Regions from separate parts of the Acidovorax sp. JHL-3 genome, predicted to be linked through region 2. Evidence: predicted binding sites of a transcription regulator. Region 2 holds the regulator's gene; each other region holds the start of a gene.
The links. The regulator FNR, encoded in region 2, switches genes on or off when oxygen is low (the NO sensors DNR and NnrR bind a similar motif). The targets are predictions, from matches to a motif close to TTGATNNNNATCAA.
Positions count from the first base shown of each region.

Region 1: a site for FNR is predicted at 3,137-3,150, ahead of K226_RS18930 (DUF2189 domain-containing protein). Genes of this name have one in related genera too.
Region 3: a site for FNR is predicted at 4,397-4,410, ahead of dsrO (sulfate reduction electron transfer complex DsrMKJOP subunit DsrO). Genes of this name have one in related genera too.

Region 1 is NZ_JAFU01000001.1:2,511,203-2,517,404, reverse strand. Features, by position in the region: gene sstT (serine/threonine transporter SstT) at 1-615, shown strand, start outside; gene K226_RS0111805 (ABC transporter ATP-binding protein) at 639-1,331, opposite strand; gene K226_RS0111800 (arylesterase) at 1,347-2,012, shown strand; gene K226_RS20270 (hypothetical protein) at 2,029-2,217, opposite strand; gene K226_RS18930 (DUF2189 domain-containing protein) at 2,286-3,071, opposite strand; gene K226_RS0111785 (PLP-dependent transferase) at 3,221-4,468, opposite strand; gene K226_RS0111780 (BON domain-containing protein) at 4,563-5,051, opposite strand; gene K226_RS0111775 (SulP family inorganic anion transporter) at 5,238-6,202, shown strand, end outside.
Region 2 is NZ_JAFU01000001.1:3,021,503-3,027,704, forward strand. Features, by position in the region: gene K226_RS0114065 (bifunctional diguanylate cyclase/phosphodiesterase) at 1-141, opposite strand, end outside; gene K226_RS0114070 (HD-GYP domain-containing protein) at 138-1,409, opposite strand; gene K226_RS0114075 (sulfite exporter TauE/SafE family protein) at 1,501-2,238, opposite strand; gene hemN (oxygen-independent coproporphyrinogen III oxidase) at 2,270-3,652, opposite strand; gene fnr (fumarate/nitrate reduction transcriptional regulator Fnr) at 3,834-4,556, shown strand; gene K226_RS0114090 (hypothetical protein) at 4,613-4,906, opposite strand; gene K226_RS0114095 (FixH family protein) at 4,958-5,230, opposite strand; gene ccoG (cytochrome c oxidase accessory protein CcoG) at 5,296-6,202, opposite strand, start outside.
Region 3 is NZ_JAFU01000001.1:2,370,528-2,376,729, reverse strand. Features, by position in the region: gene map (type I methionyl aminopeptidase) at 1-756, shown strand, start outside; gene K226_RS0111185 ([protein-PII] uridylyltransferase) at 848-3,439, shown strand; gene K226_RS0111180 (single-stranded DNA-binding protein) at 3,515-3,832, opposite strand; gene dsrO (sulfate reduction electron transfer complex DsrMKJOP subunit DsrO) at 4,467-5,255, shown strand; gene nrfD (NrfD/PsrC family molybdoenzyme membrane anchor subunit) at 5,270-6,202, shown strand, end outside.

The DNA.
Region 1 (6,202 bases), 510 kb from region 2:
GGTGCGCAGGCGCTGTGGGGCTATGCGCACCTGCTGGCCGTGTTGCTGGGCTGCATGGTGTTTGTGGCGCTGGTGATCAATCCGCTCATCGTTTTCCTGGCGCTGCGCATCAATCCGTATCCGCTGGTGTTTACCTGCCTGCGCGAGAGCGGCGTGACGGCGTTTTTCACGCGCAGCTCGGCGGCCAATATCCCCATCAACCTGACGCTGGCAAAGCGCCTGGGCCTGAACGAGGACACCTACAGCATCGCCATTCCGCTGGGAGCCACCATCAACATGGCTGGTGCGGCCATCACCATCAGCGTGCTGTCGCTGGCGGCAGTGCACACGCTGGGCATTGCGGTTGAAGTGCCCACCGCCTTGCTGTTGTGCGTGGTGGCGGCCGTCTGTGCCTGCGGTGCTTCGGGCGTGGCCGGTGGCTCGCTGCTGCTCATTCCGCTGGCGTGCAGCCTGTTTGGCATCAGCAACGATGTCGCCATGCAGGTGGTGGCCATCGGTTTCATCATCGGCATCCTGCAGGACTCGGCCGAAACGGCGCTCAATTCTTCGACCGATGTGCTCTTCACGGCCGTGGCCTGCCGCTGGGCAGAACCACAGCCGCCGTCAGCGCGCTAAAACGTTACCGGACACCGACCGGGTCAGGTGCTGACCCGGCCTGCCTCGATGCTGATAAGGCGGTCGCAGCGCTGGGCAATGGCCCGATCGTGCGTGACCAGCACCAGCGTGGTGCCCTGCTCGCGGTTGAGGTCAAACATCAGCTGCATGATGGTTTCGCCAGTGGCGAAGTCGAGGCTGCCGGTGGGCTCGTCGGCCAGCAGCACGGCGGGCTGCATCACAAAAGCACGTGCCAGCGCCACGCGCTGCTGCTCGCCACCGCTCAGCACCTTGGGATAATGCCCCAGGCGCTGACCCAGCCCGACATGCTTGAGCATCTCGGTGGCCGCCTTGCGGGCATCGCTGCGGTCGGCCAGTTCGAGCGGCAGCATGACGTTTTCAAGTGCTGTGAGGTTGCCCATCAGCTGAAAACTCTGAAACACGAAACCCACCTTTTGCGCACGCAGCGCGGCCCGGCCGTCTTCACTCAGCGCAAACAGATCCTGGCCGTCAAGCCGCACGGTGCCGCGCGTAGGCGTATCAAGGCCCGCAATGATGGACAGCAGCGTGCTTTTTCCAGAGCCGGACGCGCCAACAATGGCCACGGTTTCCCCAGACTCCAGGCGGAAATCGATATTACGCAGAATGTCCAGTGTGCCGGTGGAATCCGTCACCGACTTGAATACATGCTCGACCGCAATAATGGGTTTGGCTGGTGACTGGGTAGGTTCGGACATGAAAGGTTTTTTATTTTGATTTGCGATCTGCATCGACGCCACTTTATCCTGACCGCTGCAGCCGGCGCGCTGGCGGGGCTTTATGCCCCGGCAGCGATGGCGCAAAAGCCGGCCCCGGTGCGACCACAGGTCATTCTGGTGCTGGGCGATTCCCTCAGCGCCGAATATGGCCTGCCGCGCGGAACGGGTTGGGTGGCACTGCTGGAAAAGCGCCTGGCGCAGGAAGAGATAGCCGCCACTGTGGTGAACGCCAGCGTGAGCGGAGAAACCACGTCCGGCGGGCGCTCCCGCCTTGCGGCGCTGCTGACGCAGCACCAACCCAGCCAGGTGGTGATCGAGCTGGGCGGCAATGATGCCCTGCGGGGCCTGCCACTGAAAAATACCGAAGAAAACCTGACGTGGATGGTGCAGACGGCCCAGAAATCAGGAGCCAAGGTACTGCTGGTGGGGATGCAGGTGCCCCCCAATTACGGAACCGACTATGCCAACCGCTTTGCGGCCACCTTTACAACCGTGGCCAAGGCGCGCAAGGTGGGAGTGGTGCCGTTTTTCCTCAAGGGCGTGGCCGATGGCCCCGACCCGACCCGACTGTTCCAGCCAGACCGCATCCACCCGCGCGCCGAGGCGCATCCGCAGATGCTGGCCAATGTGTGGCCGGAACTCCAGAAGCTCTTGCGTTAAAGAGCCCCGGGGGAAATCAACTGCCGGTTGACTCCGATGGGTTTGCAGGTGCGGGAGACGCAAAAGCGGCGGGGCCGTCGGTGGGCTGCCCATCTTGCGGCTCGTCAGGCCGGCGGTGAGTTTTGGCTTTGAGCTTCTCTTCCTTTTTTTTCTTTTTGGCGAGTTCGCGCTGGCGCTTTTCGTATCCGTAGTTGGGTGTTGCCAAGGTATTTGCTTCCTAAAGTAGGGGCCCACTGTAACAGCTTGCCCCTGGAGGCGGGCCCAGACCGCGCTTCACTGCGTGGGGGAAACCGCTGCGCGGTAGGCGTGCCAGCTGGCGTGGCCCAGCACCGGCCCGGCCAGCAACAGGCCCGCCCCCCAGAACCACAGTGACACCACCACGATGAGGGTGATCAACAAACCCCACAGCAGCATGACGGCGGGGTTTTCCAGCACCACCCGCATACTGGTGATGCCTGCGGTCAGCGCATCGGTATCACGGTCCAGGATCATGGGAATGGAGACCACCGAGGTCGAGAAAACCAGCGCTGCAAAAGCGCCCCCCACCGCCATGTAGACGCCGACAAATCCCCAGTTCTGGGGGTTGAAGATGGCCGCCATCACCCCTGTGGTAGAGGGCATTCCGGTATTGAAAAACACCGCAAACACCACCAGCGACGCCCGGCCCCACAGCAACTCCAGCACCACCAGCACGAGCACCAGCATGCCCATGCTGCCCATGTGCTTGTCCCAGCAGGTGATGGACTGCCCCAGATCGGGCGCCTGGCCAGCCTCGCGGCGCCGACTGGTGTCATAAAGGCCCATGGCCAGAAACGGCCCTACCAGCAGGCACCCGCTGGCCAGCGACATGGTGTATTCGGGCCGTGTGCGAAACACCCAGCCCAACACCAGCGCCATGCACCAGAAACATGCTCCATAAAACAGGGCGATGCCGGGCGCGGCCACCACATCCTGAAGGCCCTTGCGCAGCCAGCGAAAGGGATCTGCGAGGCGCAGGGGATTGAGTGCGATCGCCACGGCGGTGGCGGGCGGTACTTGGGCGGCAGGAGGTGCGGACATGGCGGTGATGGAGGTAATGGCAGAAGGTGCAAGAGGGTTTATGGGGACGACGGACACACCGTCCGTTGACACATATCAACACCCTAAGCCACCTGACCGCCACGCGCCACTGAGGAAACTACCACCCCCGCAGCACTCCCGCCCCGCCTTCAGGCCGCTCCAAATGCTCCGCGCATGGCCTGCTCCAAATCCTGGCGGAGGTCTTCCACCTCCTCCAGCCCCACCGAAAAGCGCACCAGGGTGCCAGGCTGCAGGTGCGGCGCGGGCCGGCTGCGCATGGATGCAAGCTGGTAGGGAACCACCAGACTCATGGGGCCGCCCCAGCTGTAGCCCAGCTTGAAAAGGCGCAAGCCATCACAGAACGCGTCAACCTGCTGCTGGCTGAAACGCGCGTCGATCATCACGCTGAACAAACCAGCCGCAGCGCCATGGCCATCGTTTGCAGCGCCGCACAGCGCCTGCCAGTGGGCGTGGCCCGGTGCACCGGGCAGCACCGGATGCAGCACCTGCGCCACGGCGGGCTGCTGCTGCAACCACTGAGCCAGCTGGCGTGCCGCAACGTCGTGTGCACGGTAGCGCAAACCAATGCTGGGCAATGCGCGCAGCACGGCTTCGGCATCGTTGGCTGCGATGCCCAGGCCCAGGCGCATGTGCGTGAGCTTGACTTTCATGTGCAGCGCCGGATCGCGCGTGATCACACTGCCCATCAGCACATCGCCGCCGCCACTGGGGTATTTGGTCAGCGCATGCACCGAAATATCGACGGCCAGGCAGCCGCTGCCGTCTCCTGCCAGATCAAAGGGCGCAAACGCGAGGCCAGCGCCCCAGGTGTTGTCGAGCGCCGACGTGACCCCCCGGCCGCGGCAGATGCGGACCTGTTCACACAGATCAGGGAATTCCATGGTCACCGAACCAGGTGCCTCCAGCCACACCAGGCGCGTGGCCGGCGTGATGCGCGCTGCCAGATCGGCGGGGTCGAGCGGGTCATACAGCACATGGTGAATGCCGAAGCGAGCCAACTCGCCGTTGGCCAGGTCTTTGCTGGGACCGTAGGCGTTGTCGGGAATCAGGACTTCATCACCAGGCTGGAGCAGGGCCAGGGCCACATTGGCAATGGCCGCAAGGCCACTGGGCACCAGCACGCATTGCAGCCCGCCCTCCAGGGCGCACAGGCGCTCTTCCAGCGTGAACGTGGTGGGCGTGCCATGCAGGCCATAGGTGTAGCCGCTCTTGTCTTTCCATTCGCGCGAACGCATCGCGGCCACGCTAGGGAAAATAACCGTAGATGCCTTGAACACACCAGGCTGCGGCGCGACAAATCCGGCAGGCGGGACATAAGGGTGATGGACGATGCGGGTTGCAGGCCCAAAAGTGGTGTCTTCAGTCATGCCAGCCATGGTAGCGCGCCCACGGCCGTAGCCTGCGGTACCACCGGGCCGCAAGCCCGGGTGCAGCGCCCCCATGCGTAGGTGGGGGCGAGATGCCTGTGGCTTAGCTGGGCACCTTGAGGTTGTTGGTGACCGATGTCACGCCCTTCACCTCTTTGGCGATGGTTTCAGCGCGCTCGCGGGCGCTTGCATTGGGTGCGGGACCCGAAAGTGTGACTGCGCCGGCACGGGTGTCGACGTCGATCTTGAACGCGCTCAGATCTGGGTCCTTGGCCAAGCCAGCAGACACCTGCGCTGTGATCGTCGCGTCATCCATTGCGCCCATGGCAGCAGTGCCCATTTCCTGGGCGCCCGACTGCACCTTGGCAGCGCCCTCTTCGACCTTGGTTTCCGCATTCTCGAGGGCGTTTTCTGCCTTCACCTTCGCATCCGCGGCGGCCTGTTCGGTTTGTTGCACAGCGGAATCGAGTTTTTGGCCCACGGTGGGCTGCTCTTGCTTGTCGCACGCGGCCAGACCCAAAGCCAAGGCGCTGACACCAAGAATGCTCAGGATGCGCTGCGAACCACTGTGCGAAAAATGACGGATATTCATGTGATCACTCCTTCCAGATAAAAGATGGTGTGAATGTAGGCAGCACATCGTGACGCCTGGGGTCGGACAGCGCCGAATGGGCTGTAGGACAACAGCACCAACCTGCTCTGCCCCTCGCGAAAGACAGTTGGCGCGCGGGGATGCCTTCGGGTGCGCCAGGCCGATGCAGCGGCGACAATTGCAACGATGTCACTGAACACCTTGTCCCGCTGGCTTCCGTTTCTGAACTGGCCGCGCCCAGAACCGGCCTTGCTCAAGGGCGAATTCTGGGCAGGAATGACCGTCGGCCTGATGCTGGTGCCGCAGGGCGTTGCCTACGCCGCGCTTGCAGGGATGCCCCTGGTGACCGGCATCTATGCATCCCTCGTGCCCGCTCTGGTGGCCGTGCTGTTCAGCGCCTCCACGCGCCTGGGCGTGGGGCCCACGGCACTGACCAGCCTTCTGATCGGCGCATCGCTGACGGGGCTGGCCGAACCCGGCAGTGCGCAGTGGGTGGCCATGGCGGCCTGGATGGCGATCCTGTCAGGACTGTTGCAGCTGGTGATGGGGCTGGCGCGCTTTGGCTGGTTGCTCAATCTGGTGACCTCACCGGTGCTCAGCGGCTTTACCCAGGCAGCGGCGCTGCTGATTCTTTCGTCCCAGCTCGGGGCACTGACCGGGCTGCGTTCCGATCTGGGCGCCTTGTGGACGACGCCCTCGCTGGGCCATTTCGATCTGACAGCAGCGGCCTTCGGCCTGGGTAGCCTGGTGTTGCTGATAGTGGCGCGTCGGCTGCGCCCGGGCTTTCCGGCTGCCATCGTGGTGCTGGGGGCTGCGGGTGCCGTCAGCTGGGCCCTGGGCTACGCCGAGGCCGATGGTGCGGTGGTGGGAGCCTTGCCGGCCGGCCTGCCCAGCTTTTACTGGCCGGGCGCCCTGCCCTGGTCCAGCTTTTCGGCACTGGTCATGCCGGTGCTGGTGGTGACGCTGGTCAGTTTTCTCGAAACCGCTTCCAGCGCCAAGGTGGACAGCCAGCGCTCGGGAGAGCGCTGGAACGAAAACCAGGACCTGATCGGTCAGGGACTGGCCAAGATCAGCAGCGGCCTGTGTGGCAGCTTTGCCACCAGCGCTTCATTCTCTCGCTCGGCCATCAACCTGTATGCCGGCGCCCGCAG
Region 2 (6,202 bases):
GCCTACCATGTCGCTGCCTGGCAGTCCAGCCAACCGCTCCGCCGCCTTGTTCACCTGCAAGATGCACAGGCTCTTTTCGTCCACGAGCCAAACGGCCTCCAGCAAGCCATCCAGCCAGGCGTGCGTCGGAAAAAGACTCACGCTTGCGCCTTATCGGAACCGGGGTCTACGGCGCGCTCAAAAAAATAACAGATCCGCTTGCGAGGCGACAGGTAATCGAGTGCATCGCGAGGCAACTGGGCAGGCTTCAGACTGCGTCGTATACCCAGTTCGGGCATCTCCTCCAGGTCCAGCACCGGCGCCTCGTCCTTGGGAACGCGGATGTCGTGAACAATCACCTTGGGGCGCAGCGGCCTGGAAGAGTTGACCGAAACCACAATCGCGTAACGGTCATTCACCAGCTGAACTACGGATCCTGGCGGATAAACCCCCATCATTCGGATGAAGGCTCCCAGTACCACCGGATCAAAGCGCGACTTGAGCTGGGCAAAAATCGCCGAAAGGGCTTCGTGGGGAGTCAGGACCTCCACACTTCCCACCGGGTTGCACATGCGGTCGTAGTGATTGACCAAGGCCAGAATCTGGCCCGCGCGCCCCATATCTTCGCCCACGAGACGCAGGGGGAATCCGCTACCGTCTGCCATTTCATGGTGCTGGGCTATTGCGGTCAGAACAGCATCTGACAGTCCCATTTGCTGGGCAAAAGCGACTGAATGCCCCACATGCGCCTCATAACGCTCTCGCGCGGCCGGAGTGAGCCCGGCGTCAGCTGGTGCGTTGAGCTTGCCCAGATCGTGCAGCAACGCAGCCATCCCGAGCTGGTGCATTTCCGGGGTTTTCATGCCCAAAGCCTTGCCCAGCAAGAGGCTGACCACCATGACATTGACGGGGTGCAGCGCGCTGCTCTCGCCCACGCCTTCTGACAGGAGACGGATCACTACGTCCCCGTTCTGCAGCAATTCCTTCAGGCAGTCCGCCACCAGCGCTTCGCTGTGATGGCGAGCCAGGTCTCGCTGCGCGCCAACTGCACGCTCTACGGCCTGATACTGCCGTGTCGCGTCCTCGAAACGCTGGTTGCATGCGGCCAATAGCTGGTTCTGACGCTGCAAGTGGGCGCGATTCTGGGCGGCGATGGAATCTGCAATTACAGCCGGGACAACCGGGTCTGCTGCCAATTCCGGGTCGTCCACATCAGGCACCTTGGCCACGACCGCGTCCAGTGCGGGATCACTTTTATGGGGATAGTAACGAACTTCGGAAAGACCAAGCTCCCTGAGCGTGGCAATCTGGCTCGCCGAAACGATGCGAAAGCGGCTCACTGGGAAAGGATGGTGCAACCAGCCCACGTCCAACTGAACGTACATGCCGATGCGAAGCTGACTGATGTCAATGAGGAGGGAAGAATTCACAGCACATAAAAAGATACATGGTGAGATGAATTCCACCAAGAGTTACTGCAATTATCGCCCGATCACCGACTCCAACACGGTTGCCTTGCAACTAACGGCACCACAAGGAGGGTTTGTAGATCAGATCCATCCACAGGGCCCAACCAGCAACCCCCACCAGTAGCGCCCCCGCCAGCCGGGTTCCCCAGCTGGCGCGCACCGCATTGATGCGTGTACGCAAGCGGCCCCACAACCAAGGGCCACCCACAAGCCAAAGACCGCTGCCCACTCCGAAAAGCAGCATGGTGACGGCGCCCTGCAGTGCACCACCGCTGAGCGCGGCAACCAGCAGCGCCGAATAAAGCAATCCGCAAGGCATGAGGGCCCAAAGCAGCCCCGCCACCATCAGCCCTCCAGGTGCACGGACAAGAGGTTGCACGCGGCGCCAAGCCGTGCGCCCGGCCCGCTCCACCCACACCGGCTGACGCGCCTGCACCATCATCATCAAGCCCCAGGCCATGACTGCAACGTGCATCAAGGTCCATACCGGACTCAGGGCCATGGTTTGCTGCGTCAGCCAGGCCAGGCTCTCCATGGCCAGCGCTGCCAGCGCGCCCGCCCCGGCATAGCCAAACAGGCGCCCAAGGTGAAACGCCAGCAACCGGCGCGGCATGCCGCCTTGCGGAACCCACTGCACTGCCTGAACCGCAACGTTGCCGGTTTCGTCCGCAGTGGAACGCGCCCCGCCCTGCCCCACCAGCGCACCGCAAGGTGCAGCGCACATGGCCAAGCAATGGGGCCCGCCTGCGAGACCCATGAACAAGGCAGTTACGGCGAGAGGCGCAAGCATTTATTAGGGTGCACAGTCCATTCAGTCAACGCTAGATGATGCGTGAGAACCTGGCCCGATTGCGGTCCGCCTGCAAATAGCGGTCAAACACCATTGCGATGCCGCGCACAAAAAACCATCCCATGGCCGTCACCTTGATGCTCTCTGAATTCAGCACAACAAGACCTTGTTCGGCCATGGTCTCCAGCTGCTCCAGCTCGGGCGCAAAATACTTCCGAGAATCAATAAGCCACGCTTGGTCAATGGGTTCAAACTGCAATTCACCTTGGCACATGAGCGCCATGATGACAGCCCTTCGGACCAGATCGTCACGGTTCAGCGCCAATCCACGCACCACAGGCAAACGTCCCTGGTCCAGATGGTCGTAATATTCCTCGAGCGACTTGGCGTTCTGACTGTAGGTGGCACCCACCCTGCCGATCGCCGACACCCCCAAGCCAATGAGGTCGCAATCGGGTTGGGTGCTGTAACCTTGAAAATTGCGGTGCAGTCGCCCTTGCCGCTTGGCAACGGCCAAAGCATCGGTGGGCAAAGCAAAATGGTCCATGCCCACATAGACATACCCGGCTTCCATGAAAGTGTCCAGCGAGCGCGAGAGCATGGTCACCTTGGCTGACGCCGCGGGCAGTTCTGTCGAGAGAATGCGCCGCTGAGGCTTGAAGCGATCTGGCAAGTGCGCATAGGCATACAGAGCAATCCGGTCTGGGCGCAACTGGACCACCTGAGCCAAAGTGCGGTCGAATGACTCGGGTGTCTGGCGTGGCAGCCCGTAGATCAAATCGACATTGACCGACTCAAAGCCCAGCGCGCGCGACGCCTCCACGAGCGCGAAGACCTGCTCTGCGGGCTGGATGCGGTGCACGGCCTTCTGAACCTCGGCATCGAAATCCTGAACGCCGAAGCTCAGACGATTGAAGCCCAACTCGGCCAGCACCGCCAGCCGATCTGCCGTGACAGTGCGTGGGTCCACTTCGATGGAGTACTCTCCGCCCGGGGCGAAAGTGAAGCTGCGCCGCAGCGTGGCCATGAGCTGCCGCAATCCATCGTCCGAGAGGAACGTAGGTGTTCCCCCCCCCAAATGCAGCTGACTGACAACCTGCCCGGTGCCGCAATGGGCCGTGTGCAGATCAATCTCGCGGCTCAAGTAGCGCAAGTACACATCCGCACGGTCGTGGTGCTTGGTGATGATTTTGTTGCAAGCGCAGTAGTAACACAGCGATTCGCAAAAGGGGATATGGACGTACAGGGACAATGGCAACGCCATCGCCGTGGTGCCAAGCCGACGCTGCGAAAGCGCGAGGGCATAATCCTCCTGCCCAAAAGCTTCGACAAACCTGTCGGCCGTTGGGTATGAGGTGTAACGGGGCCCTGGCACGTCAAAACGGCGCAGAAGTTCTGGTGAAACAGCGGTCATTGGAAAATATCCTTGCGTGCAGCAGTACTGTGCCGTACCCTTCGCCCAACGTCCTTGACTTTAATCAAGAGGATGGTCGGACGTAGCGGCGACAATTTGATTCATGTCAGCAGCCGAGCGCACAAATCGCGTCCCGCCAGCCACACACCAATTATCCCTGCCCAACTAGACTCCAGTGTCCATGAATCCGCAAACCATCAAAGTCGCCTGCTCCAACTGCAACCTGCGAGAACTCTGCATGCCCGTTGGTCTGAACGAGCAGCAGCTGCAACGGATTGATGAAGTCGTGGCTGTACGACGAAAAATCAAACGGGGAAGTACGCTGTTTCGCAATGGCGAGTCGTTCACTTCGCTCTATGCCATCCGTACCGGGTTTTTCAAGACCTGCGTCGCCACGGAAGACGGACGCGATCAGGTCACGGGCTTTCAGATGGCCGGTGAAATCATCGGACTGGATGGCATCGTCAACGATCACCACACCTGCGATGCCGTCGCGCTCGAAGACGCCGAAGTGTGTGTCATGCCTTTCGATCGCATCGAAGAGCTGTCGCGCGAAGTCTCTGCACTGCAACACCACGTTCACAAGATCATGAGCCGTGAAATCGTGCGCGAGCACGGCGTGATGCTTTTGCTTGGCAGTATGCGCGCAGAGGAGCGCCTCGCAGCCTTTCTTCTCAATCTGGTGCAACGCCTTCATGCCCGCGGGTTCTCTCAATCAGAGCTGGTGCTGCGAATGACACGAGAGGAAATCGGCAGCTACCTGGGTCTCAAGCTGGAAACGGTGAGCCGAACGTTCTCCAAATTTGTGGAAGACGGCATCGTGGAAGTCAAGCAGCGCCACGTTCGCATTCTGGACACCGAAGCCCTCAGGCGAATCGTCAACAACCAACAGGCCTGCCACTGAGCAGCCACCTGAAATCGCGCCCCCCACTGAGTCGCCTCACTGCAACGGCATGGCGGCTACGGGCAGGGCGTCACTTTGTGACAATCGTCGGGCCGAGCATGCGCAGGCACAGGACAACGATTGAGCTCAAAAGGTGACATGGACAGCAGGGTTGTCATAGCACTGGCAACCATGGTGATGATCCAGAACACGAAAAAAGCGAGGGTGTAGACACCCTCGCGAGACAGCGTCAAGGGCTGGCCAAACCAATGCAGATCCTGCGGATCCACCATGGCAAAAACCAGCATTTCGAGAATGCCCGCCACCATGAAGGCAGGCCATGCAATCCACATCAGGCGTTGTGTCCACATCGTCTTGTTTCCTTTAATCTTGGCAAAAGATTGCGCATGCGGAGTGCCAACTCAGCGGGGCTGATCTCCGGCAGGAGTCGCCGCGTGGTTCCGGGCTTTCAGTGCAGGAGCCAAGCTTTTTTCTGGTTGCGCCAGCGTCTGGTTGATTTCAAGCCCCTTGCGGTAATAGTCTTCGGCCACAACGGGGTCTGGGCGGCTGATGGCCAGCCACAAGGTGACAAAACCAGCGATCACCACAATGACCGGCCCGGCAATCACCAGCCAGACATGACCGAATCTCCACCAAGGTTGCGGTTCACGATTGATAACGGGGTTGGACGACATGGAATCTCCTTGAAACATCAGCAATACAGCGCACAAACCACCATGTAGGGCACAGTGACTTTCACTCAGCGTGGAACCAGGAAAATGGATTTTTCAGCCACTTTGCCGCCGCTTTCCAGCGCTGAAATGTCGAAATGAATCGCGTGAGAACCTGGAGGTGCCGATCCATAGGGGATTTGCAACCGCACTGCGACCCAACGAGACTCCGCAGCGCCTATGTCTACCTCTTGCTCCGAGGCCACCTCAAGGCCATCCAGGCCCGATGCTGAAATGCGATAGCGCTGCGTAGCCTCTGTAGCGTTCATGATTTGCAGCCGATAAACATTTTCAAGCTTGCCCCCCGCCACAATGCGGGACAAGGCGGCGCGATCCCGCACAATATCCACTTTGAGCGGTGTCCGTGTTGTGAGGCTGACTAACATACCCACGCACAATGCGACCAGAACGGCGGTGTAGATGAGCACACGAGGGCGCAAGACATGTCGCAAAATTTGCGACTGATTCCAGCGATTGAGAACACCATTCTGGGTTGAATACCGTATCAAGCCCTTGGGGTAGTGCATCTTGTCCATCACGGTATTGCAGGCATCCACGCAAAGGCCGCAGCCAATGCATTCGTATTGCAGACCCTTGCGGATATCAATACCCACCGGGCACACTTGAACACACAAGGTGCAGTCAATGCAGTCGCCCAGCCCCTTGGCCTTGTAGTCCACCGTCTTGACTCGGGGGCCACGCGGCTCGCCTCGGGCTTCGTCGTAGGTGACGATGAGCGTATCTCGATCGAACATTGCGCTCTGGAAACGGGCATAGGGGCACATGTATTTGCACACCTGCTCCCGCATAAAACCGGCATTGCCGTAGGTGGCCAATCCGTAGAAAAGCACCCAGAAAATCTGCCAGCCGCCAGCAAAAGCCAACAGCTCAGGACCCAGCTCCCGAATCGGCACAAAATAACCCACAAAGGTGAAA
Region 3 (6,202 bases), 650 kb from region 2:
GCTTCTGAAGTGCTGGACTACATCGCACCGCACATCAAGCCCGGCATCACCACGCTCGAAATCGACCGCCTGGGCGCCGAATGCATGGCCGCCCAAGGCACCATTTCTGCCACCGTGGGCTACCAGCCACCGGGCTATCCGCCTTATCCGGGCTCGCTGTGCACCTCGGTCAACCATGTGGTGTGCCACGGCATCCCCAACGACAAGCCGCTCAAGAAGGGTGACATCGTCAACGTGGACGTCACCGTCATCACCAAGGATGGCTGGTATGGCGACAACAGCCGCATGTACCTGATTGGCGAGTGCTCGATCGCCGCCAAGCGCCTGTCCGCCATTACTTATGACGCCATGTGGCTGGGTATCCAGCAGGTGCGCCCCGGTGCGCACCTGGGCGACATCGGACACGCCATCCAGAAATTCACCGAAGGGCACGGCTTTTCGGTGGTGCGCGAGTTCTGCGGCCACGGCATTGGCAAGGTGTTCCACGAAGAACCCCAGGTGCTTCACTACGGCCGCCCAGGCACGCTCGAAGAGCTCAAGCCCGGCATGGTGTTCACCATCGAGCCCATGATCAACGCCGGCAGGCGCGAGATCAAGGAGTTTGGCAACGACGGCTGGACCATCGTCACCAAGGACCGCAGCCTGTCGGCGCAGTGGGAGCACACGGTGCTGGTCACCGAAACAGGCTATGAGGTGATGACGCTTTCGGCCGGCTCGCCCCCGCTGCCGTCGTTTGTGACCGCCACCACCACCTGAATCCATGTTCACGATCTGAGGCGCAGCGCCTTCAAGCACGACTCTTGCTTGCGCAGGTCATGGCCCACCGCTTTCTTCATCGCCCTTGCCCATGACCGAAATTCACGCCCTGCGGGACGCCTACCGCCACGACAAAGCGGCCCTGCTTGCCACCATGCAGGCCACCGGCGCTTCCACCCGTGGCATCCGCTTGATGCTGCGCAAGCTCTCCGCCTTGGCGGGCGGGTTGCTGCAAGCCCTGTGGCAGCGCGCCCAGCTCCCAGCCGATCTGGCCCTGGTGGCCGTGGGCGGCTTTGGGCGCGACCAGCTGTTTCCTTATTCCGACGTCGATGTGCTGCTGCTGCTGCCTGAAGGTTGCACGACCGACTCAGGGTGCGAGTTGCGCGCCCAGCTGGAGAGCTTTATTGGCAGCTGCTGGGATGCGGGCCTGGAAATCGGCTCCAGTGTGCGCACCGTGGCGGAGTGCCTGGCCGAATCGGCCCAGGATGTGACGGTGCAGACCTCGCTGCTGGAGGCCCGCCTGATTTGCGGCAATGGGGCACTGTTTGCACAGTTCCAGCAGCAATACAGCGCGCAACTGAACCCGCAGGCATTTCTGGTGGCCAAAACCCTCGAAATGCGCCAGCGGCACACCAAATACGAAAACACACCCTACGCACTCGAACCCAACTGCAAGGAATCGCCCGGAGGCCTGCGCGACCTGCAGATGATTCTGTGGGTGGCACGCGCCGCCGGCCTGGGCCGCACCTGGAAAGAACTGGCCGCCAGCGGCATGGCCACGGCGTTTGAAGTGCGCCAGATCGAGCGCAACGAGGCCCTGCTGTGCCTGGTGCGCTCCCGCCTGCATGCCATTGCCGGGCGCCACGAGGACCGGCTGGTGTTTGACTTGCAGACCGCGGTGGCCGAATCGTTTGGCTACCGGTCACAAGCGCCCGATGGCACGCGCTTAGCCCTGCGCGCCAGCGAAGCCCTGATGCGCCGCTATTACTGGGCGGCCAAGGCGGTGTCGCAGCTCAGCCAGATCCTGCTGCTCAACATCGAAGAGCGACTGAACCCATCGACCCACGAGCCGCGCCCCATCAACGCGCGCTTTTTCGAAAAAGCCGGGCTCATCGAGGTGGCCAGCGATGACCTGTACGAGCGCGATCCACACGCGATTCTGGAAACCTTCTTGCTGCACCAGACGACTTCCGGGCTCAAGGATCTTTCAGCCCGCACTCTGCGTGCGCTCTACAACGCGCGCGGCGTGATGGATGGCGCCTTCCGGCGCGACCCGGTCAACCGCGCCGCCTTCATGCGCATCCTGCAGCAACCCTCGGGCATCACGCATGCCATGCGGCTGATGAACCAGACCTCGGTGCTGGGGCGCTATCTGTGGGCGTTTCGCGGCATCGTGGGGCAGATGCAGCACGACCTGTTCCATGTGTATACGGTGGACCAGCACATCCTGATGGTGTTGCGCAACATGCGCCGCTTCTTCATGGCTGAGCACACGCACGAGTACCCGTTTTGCTCGCAGCTTGCCGCTGGCTGGGACAAACCATGGATTCTTTATGTGGCGGCCCTTTTCCACGACATCGGCAAGGGCCGCGGCGGCGACCATTCGCAGATCGGCGCCATGGAAGTGCGGCGCTTTTGCCGACAGCATGGCGTGGACCGCGAAGACGCCCGGCTCATCGAGTTCCTGGTACGCGAGCACCTCACCATGAGCACGGTGGCGCAAAAGCAGGACCTGAGTGATCCGGACGTGATTGCCGCCTTTGCCCAACGTGTCGGCAATGAGCGCAACCTCACGGCCATGTACCTGCTCACTGTGGCAGACATCCGTGGCACCAGCCCCAAGGTCTGGAACGCCTGGAAAGGCAAGCTGCTGGAAGACCTGTACCGCGCCACCCTGCGCACGCTGGGTGGCCGGGCCCCCGACGCAGCCGCCGAGATCGAGGCCCGCAAGCGCGAGGCGCTGGTGTTGCTGGCACTCAACGCCCTGCCCTTCGAGGCGCACAAGGCGCTGTGGGCAACGCTGGATGTGAGCTACTTCATGCGCCACGAGGCGGCCGATATTGCATGGCACACCCGCCACCTCTCTCGCCATGTCGGTGCACCCCAGCCCGTGGTGCGCGCGCGCCAGTCGCTCGCGGGCGAGGGACTGCAGGTGATGGTTTACGCGCCCGATCAGGCAGATCTTTTTGCCCGCATCTGCAGCTACTTTGACCGTGCCGGCTTCAGCATTCTGGATGCGCGCGTGCACACGGCCAACAACGGCCATGCGCTCGACACCTTCCAGGTGGTGGCCTCTGCCCAGCCAGGCCATTACCGCGAACTCACGCACATGGTCGAAAGCGACCTGATGCGCGCCATCGAAACCGGTGGCCCGCTGCCCGAGCCGGCCGTGCGGCGCGTGTCACGCCGCGTCAAGAGCTTTCCGGTGGCACCAAGGGTGACCTTGCGCCCCGACGAAAAAGCCCAGCGCTGGCTGCTGGGCATCTCGGCCAGCGACCGCGCCGGTTTGCTTTATCTGGTGGCGCGCGTGCTGGCACGCCACCAGCTCAGCGTGCAACTGGCCAAGGTGAGTACGCTGGGCGAACGTGTCGAAGACACCTTTCTGATCCAGGGACCCGAGCTGCAAAGCAACGCGCGGCAGATCGAGATCGAGACCGAGTTGCTGCAGGCGCTCTCGGCCTGAGCGAGTCTGAATGTGTGCCTGGGTGTCCGCCCGCCGACGCAGTGTTGGCGGGTGGGCCCAGGCATCTCCAGGCGATCACGCCGGGTGGCTGTCGCTGGCGTCGTAAGCGGTCAGCACACGGTGCGCCACCATGTCCAGAGCAGGCCGGGTGTTGCCCTGCTTGTCTGTCCAGACCCGTGGCGTAAGCCCACCGGCCAGGGCAATGGGTTCGCCCTCTCCCAGCGCCTGCAGGGCCGAGCACACAGCGGGCTCAAAACCAATCACATTCACGATCAGCGTTTCGCCATCGCCACTGGCGGCCAGCACTTTGGCCACGGCAAAGGGCTTGCCTGCCTTGTCGATGCGCTGTTCCGCCGGCCCAAAAAGCTTTCCGGCAACAAGTCCACTGATCATGAAATTTCCAATTGGGGGAATAAGAACGGTGCCAGGCAGGTTGACCCTGAACGCGTGTAAAAAAGCCCAAAGCCAATTGGCCAGGGACTTTGGGTAGTTTGCCATCCACTTGCCAACCATGGCAGGCGCGGCGGGGCTCCAACTGCGCGCACACACCCAAGGCAATACGTTGAAACAGGATTTTTGAAGTGGTCGCAGGCTTGCGGCAACGATTCCGGAAAATCAGCCCGAAACCCGCCCCAACGTGGATTCTGTCACAGATCTTCGCTCTCTTTCGCCCCCATCCAAGCCCACTTTTGTCGGGTCGGAGGGGCGCAGCGTCCAGCTGGCGAGCCGGTAAAGAGCCACGCCCGCTTCCCAAACGCCTGCCCGGTAGCCATTGCTCATCGGGTCTGGCCACAGCCACACTGAAAACGGCCACCAATCCTGGATTCAATCGCCGGGAGCAAATCGCCTGGCATTCCGCAGTAATACACTCAAGATTATTTAATATTTCATTAATATATGAATATTAAAATTATAAGTTTTGCATAAAATTAAACACAAAAATATTAACTTGTTTGCTTGACATTCATCAACACAATATATATCCGCGGAAGAAATAATAATCGAAACAGAATATCAGGTAATACTTATGTCCACACCCACACCCTCCCCTCGTCCCCAAGCCTTGAACACGCCGCAACTTGGCAAGCGCACGTTCCTGCAGGAGCTTGTGGGCATGGCCACGGCTTTTGGTTTGGCAGGTGCCGGCCACGCTGCCAGCCCTTCCGCCACCACCCAGCCCCCGCGCCGCCCTGGCATGGAGGGCAAACGCTTCGGCATGCTGGTGGACATGCGCAAGTGCATCGGCTGTCAGGCCTGCACGGTGAGCTGCTCGGTGGAAAACCTGCCACCTATCGGCCAGTTCCGCACCACGGTGCTGCAGTACGAGATCGACAAGCCCGGCGGCGCGGCACCCGCCATGGTCAGCCTGCCACGTCTGTGCAACCACTGCGACGAGCCGCCCTGCGTGCCCGTGTGTCCGGTGCAGGCCACCTTTCAGCGCACCGACGGCATCGTGCTGGTGGACAACGAGCGCTGCGTGGGCTGCGGCTATTGCGTGCAGGCCTGCCCCTACGACGCGCGCTTCATCAACCACGAGACGCAGACGGCCGACAAGTGCACCTTTTGCGAGCACCGTCTGGAAGTCGGACTGCTGCCGGCCTGCGTGGAAAGCTGCGTGGGCGGCGCGCGGGTGATCGGCGACCTGAACGACCAGGACAGCGAGATCAACCGCCGCATGGCCGAGCACAAGGATGAGATCAAGGTGCTCAAGCCCGGCATGAACACGGCGCCGCGCGTGTACTACATCGGCCTGCCCGACGAGTTCGTCAACGGCGTGGACGGTCAGGCCAGCGTGCGCCTGGTGTCCGAGCACTAACGAAGGAGCCGACCATGCAGATCATCGAACTTCTGACCCCGCATTACGAAGCCGCCTGGCTGCCTTGGGCAGTGCAGTATTTCTTTCTGGCCGGTGTGGCCACGGGTGCAGCCCTGCTTACCGCCTTGTGCAGCTGGGGCTCAACCGGCAGCTCCTTGCAGCGCCTGCTGCCGGTGGCCGTGCTGACGCTTGCCATCAGCGCCATTGCCGCGCCCGTGTCGCTGCTGGCAGACCTGCACCAGCCTGCCCGTTTTTGGCACTTCTATGCCCATTTCACGCCCTGGTCGTGGATGTCGGTGGGCGCGCTGCTGCTGCCGGTGTTTGTCATACTGTCCGTGGCCCTGTGCGCCAGCTGGTGGCTGGGCAAGACCCACTGGATGCGCCTGCTGTCTCCGCTGCTGGTGCTCTCGGCGCTGTCCATCACGGTCTATACAGGTGCCGAAATGATGGCAGTGCGCTCACGCCCGCTGTGGAACACGATGTGGGTACCGGTCAACCTGGCGCTTACCGGCTGGCTGGCCACGGTGGGCGTGGCCTTCGTGCTGGAGCGCTTCTTGCCCGCCGCGCTGCGCCCCGGTGCCGCCGCCCTGCAGTTGCTTCGCGGCTTGGGGCTGGCACTGGCCGCTGCGCTGGTGGCCGTGGCCACGGCCTGGTCGTTGACGGGGATGAACGGTGGCAGTCCGTCCTTCGACGCAGCGCTGCGCCTGTGGAACGACTTCCCCGTCTGGCGCATGACCATGGTGGGTTCTGCCATTGGCGGCGCAGCCGTGGTGGGTGCGCTGCTGCGTGGCCGCCATCGGCTGGGTGCCAGAGGCTACACGCTGGTGCTGGGCCTGGGGCTGGCTGCCAGCGCCTGGGTCTTCCGCTGGGCACTGTTCATGGGCGTGCAGGGGGTTCCGAAGTTTGGCGCAGGCCTGTACCTGTACCACATGCCATTGGGCGGCGAC